2 regions of the Roseateles rivi genome follow, and region 2 is predicted to be linked to the other one. Evidence: predicted binding sites of a transcription regulator. Region 2 holds the regulator's gene; the other holds the start of a gene.
What was found. The regulator FNR, encoded in region 2, switches genes on or off when oxygen is low (the NO sensors DNR and NnrR bind a similar motif). The targets are predictions, from matches to a motif close to TTGATNNNNATCAA.

Region 1 (5,056 bases), on a different contig from region 2:
GCGTGCTGTTTGCCGCCATCAAGGCCAAGGTTGCACAAGACCCCACCTGGTACACGCGCAAGAGCGCCGAGATCATCGGCGTGACCGAAGAGACCACCACCGGTGTGCACCGCCTCAAAGAGATGTCGGCCAAGGGCCAGCTGCTGTTCCGCGCCATCAACGTCAACGACTCGGTGACCAAGAGCAAGTTCGACAACCTCTACGGCTGCCGTGAATCGCTGGTGGACGGCATCAAGCGCGCCACCGACGTGATGGTGGCGGGCAAGATCGCCGTGGTGGCGGGCTATGGCGATGTGGGCAAGGGCTCGGCCCAGGCGCTGCGCGCGCTCTCGGCCCAGGTGTGGGTGACCGAGATCGACCCCATCTGCGCGCTGCAAGCCGCCATGGAAGGCTACCGCGTGGTGACCATGGAGTACGCCGCCGACAAGGCCGACATTTTTGTGACCGCCACGGGCAACAAAAACGTCATCACCTACGAGCACATGGCCAAGATGAAGGACCAGTCCATCGTCTGCAACATCGGCCACTTCGACAACGAAATCGACGTTGCCGCGCTCGAAGCCAAGTGCCGCTGGGAAGAGATCAAGCCCCAGGTCGACCACGTCATCTTCCCCACGGGTCGGCGCATCATCCTGCTGGCCAAGGGCCGCTTGGTGAACCTGGGCTGTGGCACCGGCCACCCCAGCTATGTGATGAGCTCCAGCTTTGCCAACCAGACCATCGCCCAGATCGAGCTGTTTGCGCACAAGGACGCCTATGACATCGGCCAGGTCTACGTGCTGCCAAAGCACCTGGATGAGAAGGTGGCGCGTCTGCAGCTGACGCTGCTCAACGCCCAGCTCACCGAGCTGAGCGAAGAGCAGGCCGCCTACATCGGCGTGCCCAAGCAAGGCCCTTACAAGGCCGACAGCTACCGCTACTGATGCGCGCCGACCAACGCCTCCTGGCGCTGCAGCTCGCCCCCTCGCGCTCGGCCGCCCAGCGGCTCATCGAGCGCGGGGTGGTGCTGCGCGCCTCGGGCAGCGTGGTCAAAAAAGCCGGCGAAGACGTGCCCGAGCACGAGCTGCTGCAAGTCACCGACGCGGCGGAGCTGCGCTACGTCTCGCGCGGTGGCCTCAAGCTCGAAGGCGCGCTGGCGCACACGGGCCTGGCCGTGGCCGGGCTCACGGTGCTGGACATCGGGCAAAGCACCGGTGGCTTCACCGACTGCCTGCTGCAACACGGCGCCGCGCAGGTGGTGGGCGTGGATGTGGGCCATGCGCAGCTGCACACGCGGCTGCGCAGCGATGAGCGCGTCACCGCGCTCGAAGGCCTGCACGTGCGCCAGCTCAGCGGCTCGGCACTGGCACAGCACGCGCCGGCGGGCGGCTTTGCGCTGATCGTGGGCGATATGAGCTTTATCTCCATGGTCGGCGCCTTCGCCCATCTGGCGCCTTGGCTGGCGCCTCAGGGCCAAGTCTTGCTGCTGATCAAACCTCAGTTCGAGCTCGGCCCCCAGGCGCTGGGCAAGGGCGGTTTGGTCAAAGACCCAGCGCTCTACCCCCAGCTGCAAGCACGCACGCTGGAGGCCGCGCAAGCCCAGGGCTGGACGGTTGAGGACTACTTCAGCAGCAGCATTGCCGGGGGCGACGGCAACCAGGAATTCTTTTTGTGGGCGCGCCCAAGCCAGCACGCCCCCACCCGCACAGGAACCACAAAGACATGAGCACCACCCCCACCGGGAGCACCCCCGTCAGCTTTGAGTTCTTCCCCCCCAACACCCCCGTGGGCGCGGACAAGCTGCGCACCGTGGTGCAGGAGCTCAGCGCCGTCTCGCCCCAGTACTTCAGCGTCACCTACGGCGCGGGCGGGGCCACGCGTGAGAAAACCCTGGCCACGGTCAGCGCCATTGCGGCCACCGGGCACGAGGCCGCACCGCACCTCTCCTGCGTGGGCTCCACGCGCGAAGGGCTGGCCGAGATCCTGGCCACCTACCGCGCGCAAAACATCCGCCGCGTGGTGGCCTTGCGTGGCGACTTGCCCAGCGGCACCGCCACCGCGGGCGAGTTCCGCTACGCCGCCGAGCTGGTGCGCTTCATCCGCGAAACGCAGGGTCAGGACTGGCATATCGAAGTGGCCGCCTACCCCGAGTACCACCCCCAGCAGCGCTATGCCGCACGCGACTTGCAGCACTTCGCTGACAAGATGCAGGCCGGGGCCAATGGCGCCATCACGCAGTTCTTCTTCAACCCCGACGCCTACTTCCACTTCGTCGACGAAGCGCGGCGCCTGGGCGTCACCCAGCCCATCGTGCCGGGCATCATGCCCTTTCACAACTACGCACGCATTGCGCAGTTCGCGGCGCGCGACGGCATTGAAATCCCGCGCTGGGTGGCCCTGAAGATGGAAGGCTATATGGACGACACCGCCAGCATCCGTGCCTTTGGCCTGGATGTGGTGGCGCGGCTGTGCGAGCGCCTGATTGCCGGGGGCGCACCGGGCCTGCACTTCTACACCTTGAACCAAAGCCAGCTCGCACTGGAGCTGTGCCGCCGCCTAGGCCTGGCGGGCTGAAGACGCAAGCGCGGGCTGTGGCGCTCAAGCCGCAGCCCTGGCGCTTTGCTTGAGCCACATCAACACGCGCCAGCAGCCCGGGATAACCCGCGGTCCACTTTGAGATGGCTCAAATGCGGGCCACGGTGCGCGGGTTGCAATGCCTCCATCCCAACACCGATGGAGTGATTCATGAAAAAGACCCCGCTGATCGCCGCTGCTGTTCTGAGCCTGATCGCTGGCGCTGCCGCCGCCCAACAAGCCGGTGACATCGTGGTTCGCGCTCGCGCTGTGCACCTGGATTCGGCCAACGGCAACAACGCCCAGCTGACCAACACCCTGGCCTCGCTCAAGGCGGGCAAGGCCTCGATCAACGACAAGTGGCTGCCCGAGGTGGACATCAGCTACTTCTTCAGCCCCAACCTGGCCGCTGAGCTGATCCTGACCTACCCGCAAAAGCAAACCCTGTCCATCGACGGCCTGGGCAAGGTGGGCAGCTTCAAGCACCTGCCCCCGACCCTGACCCTGCAGTACCACTTCCTGCCCAACCAGACCTTCCGTCCCTATGTGGGCGCTGGCCTGAACTTCACCCACATCTCCAGCGTGAAGTTCGACGCCAATGTCTCCGCGCTGAACCTGAACCTGAAGCGTCAGAGCTACGGCCTCGCGTTCCAAGTCGGTTTTGACGTGGCACTGGACAAGAACTGGCTGCTGAACGTGGACCTGAAGAAGGTGCAAATCGGCACCACCGTGAGCGCTGGCGGCACCGACGTGGGCAAGTTCAAGGTCGACCCGCTGCTGCTGGGCGTGGGCGTGGGCTACCGCTTCTGATTTTCCTTCCCAGCCACTGCTAGAGCCGCCCCAAGGGGCGGCCGCAGTTCAAAAGGCTTTGGGCCGTGTGCGGCACCTGTTGAGGTGTGGCCCACGGCCGTTTTGCTTTTGGGGCCTCAGCCCAGCGCGGCAAAAGCGTCGCGGCTGAGGTTTTCCGGCGCGCCCTGGGCACGGCACACCACATCGTCTTCGATGCGAATGCCGCCAAAAGGCAGGAGCTGCTCGACCCGGGCCCAGTCCACCGCCGCCCCGGCGCTGCTGGCACGCAGCTGGCGCAGCAAGGTGGGGATGAAGTAGAGCCCCGGCTCGATGGTCACGCACATGCCCGGCAGGAGGTCGCGCGTCAGGCGCAGGTAGCGGTGGCCCGCGGGTTTGTCGCGCGTGCCGCCTTGCTCGCTGGCCAGAAAGCCGCCCGCGTCATGCACCTGCAAACCCAGCAGGTGGCCGATGCCATGCGGGAAGAAGGCGCTGGTGACTTGCTGCGCCAGCATGGCTTCCTCGCTCATGCGCACCAGACCTTGCTCGCGCAGGATGCGCGCAATGTGGCGGTGCGTGCTGAGGTGGATGTCGCGGTAGTCGCAGCCCGCGCGCACCTCGTCCACCAGCGCGAGCTGGGCCTGCTCCATGGCCGCCAGCAGGGCCTCGAAGGCCTCAGCCTGCGCGCCGCCAAAGCTCCAGGTGCGGGTGATGTCCGAGGCGTAGCCATGCACTTGCGCGCCTGCGTCCACCAGGAGGCTGCGGGGCTGGGTCGGGCGCGTGCTGTCCTGGTACTGGTAGTGCAGCACCGCGGCGTGTTCGTTGATGCCCACGATGTTGCCGTAGGGCAAGTCGCGGTCGGTGTGGCCGCTGGCCACCAGATAGGCGCGGTGAATCTCGGCCTCTGAGCCGCCGCCCAGAAACGCCTCGCGCGCGGCCAGGTGCGCGCGTGCCGCCAGCCGCGAGGCCTGGCGCAGGCTTTGCAGCTCGTAATCGGTTTTGACCGCGCGCTGCCAGTGCAGGCTGTCCAGCAGCGGCTGCGGGTTGTTGGGCACCAGGTGCTGCAGCGCCGCGTCGGCCTCGCCCACAATCGCCAGGCCCTGGGCGCTGGCGGGCAGGTGCTGCAGCGCTTGCTCGGGCGCGCTGATGATGCGCAGCTCAAACTGCTCCACCCAAAAGCCAGTGGGTGGCGCGGGCGGCACATGCCAGTAGTCGTCGGGCTGGTAATACACCAGCAGCGGCTTGTGCCCCGGGCGCACCAGCAACCAGCTGTCGGGGTGGGCGCACAGCGGCGCCCAGGCCTTGAAATGCGGGTTGGGCTGGAAGAGGTAGGGCCGGTCGTCCAAGAAGCCGTACTTCTCCACGCCCGAGGCGATCAGCAAAGCCTCATGGCCGCTGAGGCTCAGGGCACGTTCGGCGCGCTGCTGCAGCTCGGCCACATGGCGGCGGTGCAGCTCGTCCCAGGCGGGGCTGGCGTTGGCGGTGTCTTTCATCACTTCACACTCAAACAGAAGGGTTGTCCCAGGCGACCCCGGCCTCGGTGAGCATGGCATCGAGCCGGACGTCGTTGGGTTGATGGCGCAGCAGCGGCAAAAAGCCCTGCTGGTAGCCCAGCCCCGCCACCACCGGGCGCGGCTGGATTTGCGTGATGGTACGCAGCATGAAGCCCCCGCCATAGCCCAGGCGCAGGCCCGCCGGGCCATAGCCCAGGCAGGGC
Region 2 (5,056 bases):
CAAGTCTGCAAATACATGTGCCCCTATGCGCGCTTTCAAGGGGCTATGTTCGATCGCGACACGCTGATCATCACCTACGACGAAAAGCGTGGCGAACCGCGCGGCTCGCGCTCGCGCAAGGCCGATCCGGCGGCCTTGGGGCTGGGTAGCTGCGTGGATTGCACGCTGTGCGTTCAGGTCTGTCCCACGGGCATCGACATTCGCAAGGGCCTGCAATACGAGTGCATCGGCTGTGCGGCTTGCATCGATGTGTGCGACAGCGTCATGGACAAGCTCCAGTACCCCCGAGGACTGATTCGCTACGACACCCAAAACGGCATGGAAAACGGTTGGTCGCGCGCTGAGTTGCTCAAGCGTACGCTGCGGCCCAGGGTGTTGGTGTACAGCGCAGCATTGGTGTTGATCACCATCGGGTTGATGGTCAGCCTCTGGGTGCGCTCGCCCTTCAAGGTCGACGTTGTGCGGGATCGTGCCACGTTGGCTCGGCAGGTGGAAGACGGCTATGTGGAGAACGTCTACCGCTTGCAAGTCATGAATGCGACCGAGCGCAGCCAGTATTGCCGTATTGCGGCGCAAGGTTTGCCCGCGCTGGCGCCAGCGCCTGACCTGGGACTGCTGGAGCTCAAGAGTGCGGAGGCTCGGTGGTTTACGCTGGCGCTGCGCGTGCCTCCGGAAGTGGCTGCGCAACACAGCAGCGGTGCGCACCCCATTGAATTCAATGTCAGCTGCGCAAGCAACACGGCCCAAGAAGGCGTACGCTTGGTGCAAGAAAAGTCCACATTTGTTCTGCCACGTTGAGCGTGGTTTCAGGGGAGATTTCGTATGAGTCAAGAAAACAGTCCGCGCCCCACCGCATGGTGGCGTGAGCGCTGGATGTGGCTGGTGGTCGGTGGGCCCGCCGTCGTGGTGGTGGCTGGCTTTGCGACCTTAGGCTTGGCCATTGTTTACCCCGATCCCGTTGTGCAGGGCACAAGGGTAGGGGCCGATGAGGTGTCGGCTCAGCCCGCCATGAAGGCGCGCAACCACGCAGCCACCGACGCCAGCCGTCCTGGTGCCAGCCAGCCATGAACCAGCACAGGCCACCTGCATCCACTCCGGAAGGTGGCCTCGGGGTAGACGAAGCCTACCCAGCCAGTGCTGTGCCTGAAGACAAGTCGGCTTCCGTTTTGCTTGACGGGGGTACGCGCTTGGGGCGTTATGCCATGTTTACCTTGTGGCCGGCGTTCATGCTGGCTGCCGTCACTACGGGTTTGATCTTCAGCTGGGTGGACCCTGCAAATCTTGACGGCTGGGGCGGTGCCTTGCAGTTCTTGCCGCCAGCGGGCGTCTACAGCATGGCGTTTATGGCCCTGTGGTTGCTGTTTTCGCTGTGCAGTGCCATCACCGTGTTGCTGATGGTGACCCCCGATCCTGTCGAGGGGAGACATTCTCGGGCTTGGCCGCGATAAGTCGCAGGGGCTGTAGCTTTGCCTTCCCGCAATGCGAGCGGGCTTGGGCCGATGTCAGTAGGCCGGCGCGCCGTTGAGCAGGGCCTGGAGCCCGTCTTGGCTAACGATGCGAATCTGACGCTGCTTGACTTCGAGCAGTCCGTCTTCCTGGAATTTGGAGAAAGTACGGCTGACCGTTTCGAGTTTCAGACCAAGATAGCTGCCAATCTCCTCGCGCGTCATGCGCAGCACCAAGCTGGACGCCGAGAAGCCGCGCGCGCGAAGGCGCTGAGTCAAATTCAGCAGGAACGCTGCCAGGCGCTCTTCAGCACGCATTGAACCCAGCAGCAGCATGACGCCGTGATCGCGCACGATCTCGCGGCTCATGATCTTGTGGAATTGGTGCTGTAAATCGGTGAACTCACGCGAGAGCACCTCGAGTTGTCCGTAAGGAATGACGCACACCTGTGAGTCTTCCAGGGCCACGGCGTCACAAGCGTGACGGTCGCTGCTAATGCCGTCGAGCCCCAGCAGTTCGCCAGCCATTTGAAAGCCTGTGACCTGATCGCGGCCGTCCTCGGCCGACACGCAGGTTTTGAAAAAACCTGTGCGCACAGCGTACAGAGACTGGAAGCTGTCGCCGGTGCGAAACAGCGTATCGCCCCGGGCGACGTTGCGGCGGGTGGCCACCAGACGGTCCAGACGCTCAATATCACTGTGGGTCAGCCCCACAGGCAAACACAGTTCACGCAAATTGCAAGACGAACAAGCGACTTTGAAAGCCGTGTTGCTAGAGCCGGGGCAGGAATTCATGGCGTGGATTGTGGTCGGTCAAACAATGACCTGTGACCGAGATACGGAGGGCTTGACTTGCAGTGGATCATGTCAAGAGCATTGCGTCTGCATTGTTTACCTCACCATCCACGGCAAGATTGATGAAGATCAACCGGGAGGAGTCGCGTGTTGGCACAGTTCGCACATGCGTATTCAACATGACAGTGAATTGCCGGCGATTTCACCCGACTTGCTGCGTCGGTTCGATGTCTCGGGGCCCAGGTACACCTCCTATCCTACGGCTGATCGTTTTGTAGAGGCTTTCACCAGTGAGCATTTGATCCAAGCGCTAACCCAGCGTAGTGCTGGCGCAGGCGCGGTGGCACCTCTGTCGCTCTATGTGCACGTGCCGTTCTGCGAGTCGCTGTGCTACTACTGTGCTTGCAACAAGATTATTACCAAGCACCACGAAAAGGGCGAGGAGTACCTGACTGTTTTGGATCAGGAAATGGCCTTGGTGCAGGCCTCGCTGGGGCGCGGTTTGTCGTCGGTGTCGCAGTTGCATCTGGGCGGTGGGTCGCCGACTTTCCTCAGCGATGCGGACCTCACCCGCCTCATGGCCAGCGTGACACGCTACTTCCGCCTTGCACCTGGGGCTGAGATTTCTATCGAAGTCGACCCGCGCACCGTGAGCCACGAGCGCTTGGCGCATCTGCGGCAGCTGGGTTTCAATCGCCTGTCCTTTGGGGTTCAGGATTTCGACCCTGACGTGCAAAAGGCCGTCCACCGTATCCAGCCCTACGAAAGCGTGGCGCAGTTGATGGCTGAGGCCCGGGCTTTGGGCTTTGAGTCAACCAACGTTGACTTGATTTACGGCTTGCCGCGGCAAAGCGCCGAGTCCTTCCAGCGCACGGTCGCTCAGGTTGCTGGTTTGCGCCCGGATCGCATTGCCTTGTATGGCTATGCGCACTTGCCGCAACGCTTCAAATCGCAGCGTCGCATTGCAGACCACGCTTTGCCGTCGGCAGGAGACAAGCTCAGCATGCTGTCGCAGGCATTGAGCGGCTTTTTGGGTCACGGCTACACCTATATCGGCATGGACCACTTTGCGCTGCCGCAAGACCCGCTTGCTGTGGCCAAGAGGCAAGGGCGTTTGCATCGCAACTTCCAGGGTTACAGCACGCAACCGGACTGTGACCTGATTGGTCTGGGCGTTTCCTCCATCTCGCGCGTGGGTGCTGCATACGCGCAAAACGCCAAAACACTGGACGAGTACTACGATGCCGTGCGCCAAGGGCGTTTGCCGGTGCAGCGTGGTTTGGCTTTGTCGCGTGACGATCTGGTGCGCCGTGCCGTGATCATGGCCTTGATGTGTCAAGGTCGTGTGGAGTTTGAATCCATCGAGCTGGGTCACCTCATCAGCATGAACAGCTATTTCCAGACTGAGTTGCAGCAGCTGCAGCAGCTGGAAAAGGACGGCCTGCTGGTGATGGAGCCTGGCGCCATCCAGCTCACGCCCTTGGGCTGGTATTTCGTGCGCGGTGTGGCCATGGTCTTTGATCGATACCTGCAGGCCGACCGCACCCGCGAGCGTTTCTCGCGCATCATCTGAGTCTTCTTGTAGAGCAAAGCATAGCGCCCATGGATTGGAGTTTGTGCATGACGGCGCTGCTGCTGGGCTTGGCGGGCTCGCCGCACTGTTTGGGCATGTGTGGCGCCGCTTGCGCGGCATTGCATCAGGGGCGGTGGCAGCGTGCGCTGGGCTGGCAGGTCGGGCGGCTCTTGAGTTACGCGACAGGCGGTGCGGTTGTGGCCGCTAGCGTCAGCGGGCTCACGCAATGGGCCAGTGGTAGCAGCTGGGTGCGCCCTTTGTGGGTGCTTCTGCACATGGCCGCATTGGGACTGGGCTTGTATTTGCTGTGGCGAGGGCGCCAGCCGGCTTGGGTGGAGAACCTTGGTCGAGCTGCACCTCGCACCTACGAGCTGGATGCCAGCCGCCTGGTAGGGGCTGGTGGGGGCGGGGGATCAAACGGCGCTATGGCAGCACCCAAGGTGGTGTTTGCGGGCGTGGCTCGCCCCACTTTGGCGGGCTTGGTATGGCTGGCCTGGCCATGTGGTCTGCTGCAATCGGCCCTGATGGTTGCAGCTTTGGCTTCGGGGCCAGTGCAAGGCGCACTTGTCATGGGCGGCTTTGCACTGACGTCAGGGGTGGGGTTGGTCGTCGGCCCGCTGCTGTTTGTCAAGCTGATGCGCAGTCAGCGGGGCATGGTGTGGGCGGTGCGCATATCAGGCGCCATGCTTGCCGCCAGCGCTGTTTGGGCGCTTGGGCACGGTGTTTGGCGTCAAGTGCAGGCGTTCTGCAGCTGAAAACCATGGCTCCGTAGGTCAAACTATCCCCTTTGTGTTGTCTTCTATCTCAGCAAGCTGAAAGTATTGCTGCTTTAGAATCGGCACTTCTCTGTCACCAACCACCTCGCGTTTCGCGGAGACCAGTTCATGTATCAGCACATCAAAGTGCCCGAGGGCGGGCAGAAGATCACGGTCAATTCGGACTTCTCGCTCAACGTCCCCAACAACCCCATCATTCCCTACATTGAAGGTGACGGCACGGGTTTTGACATCACGCCGGTGATGATCAAGGTGGTCGACGCTGCGGTGGCCAAGGCTTACGGCGGCGCCAAGAAAATCCACTGGATGGAAATCTACGCGGGCGAAAAGTCGACCAAGGTCTACGGCCCTGACGTCTGGCTGCCTGAAGAGACGCTGCAAGTTCTGAAGGACTACGTGGTGTCCATCAAGGGCCCGCTGACCACGCCAGTGGGTGGCGGCATCCGCTCCTTGAACGTGGCGCTGCG

Region 1: the regulator FNR is predicted to act here: its motif matches at 2,603-2,616, upstream of ACG0Z6_RS00705 (OmpW/AlkL family protein).

What each region holds. Positions count from the first base shown of each region.
Region 1 is NZ_JBIGHZ010000001.1:164,919-169,974, reverse strand. Features, by position in the region: gene ahcY (adenosylhomocysteinase) at 1-923, shown strand, start outside; gene ACG0Z6_RS00715 (TlyA family RNA methyltransferase) at 923-1,705, shown strand; gene metF (methylenetetrahydrofolate reductase [NAD(P)H]) at 1,702-2,553, shown strand; gene ACG0Z6_RS00705 (OmpW/AlkL family protein) at 2,725-3,363, shown strand; gene pepQ (Xaa-Pro dipeptidase) at 3,480-4,832, opposite strand; gene ACG0Z6_RS00695 (5-formyltetrahydrofolate cyclo-ligase) at 4,843-5,056, opposite strand, start outside.
Region 2 is NZ_JBIGHZ010000005.1:433,232-438,287, reverse strand. Features, by position in the region: gene ccoG (cytochrome c oxidase accessory protein CcoG) at 1-798, shown strand, start outside; gene ACG0Z6_RS14620 (hypothetical protein) at 823-1,068, shown strand; gene ACG0Z6_RS14615 (hypothetical protein) at 1,140-1,448, shown strand; gene fnr (fumarate/nitrate reduction transcriptional regulator Fnr) at 1,503-2,240, opposite strand; gene hemN (oxygen-independent coproporphyrinogen III oxidase) at 2,431-3,813, shown strand; gene ACG0Z6_RS14600 (sulfite exporter TauE/SafE family protein) at 3,843-4,568, shown strand; gene icd (NADP-dependent isocitrate dehydrogenase) at 4,698-5,056, shown strand, end outside.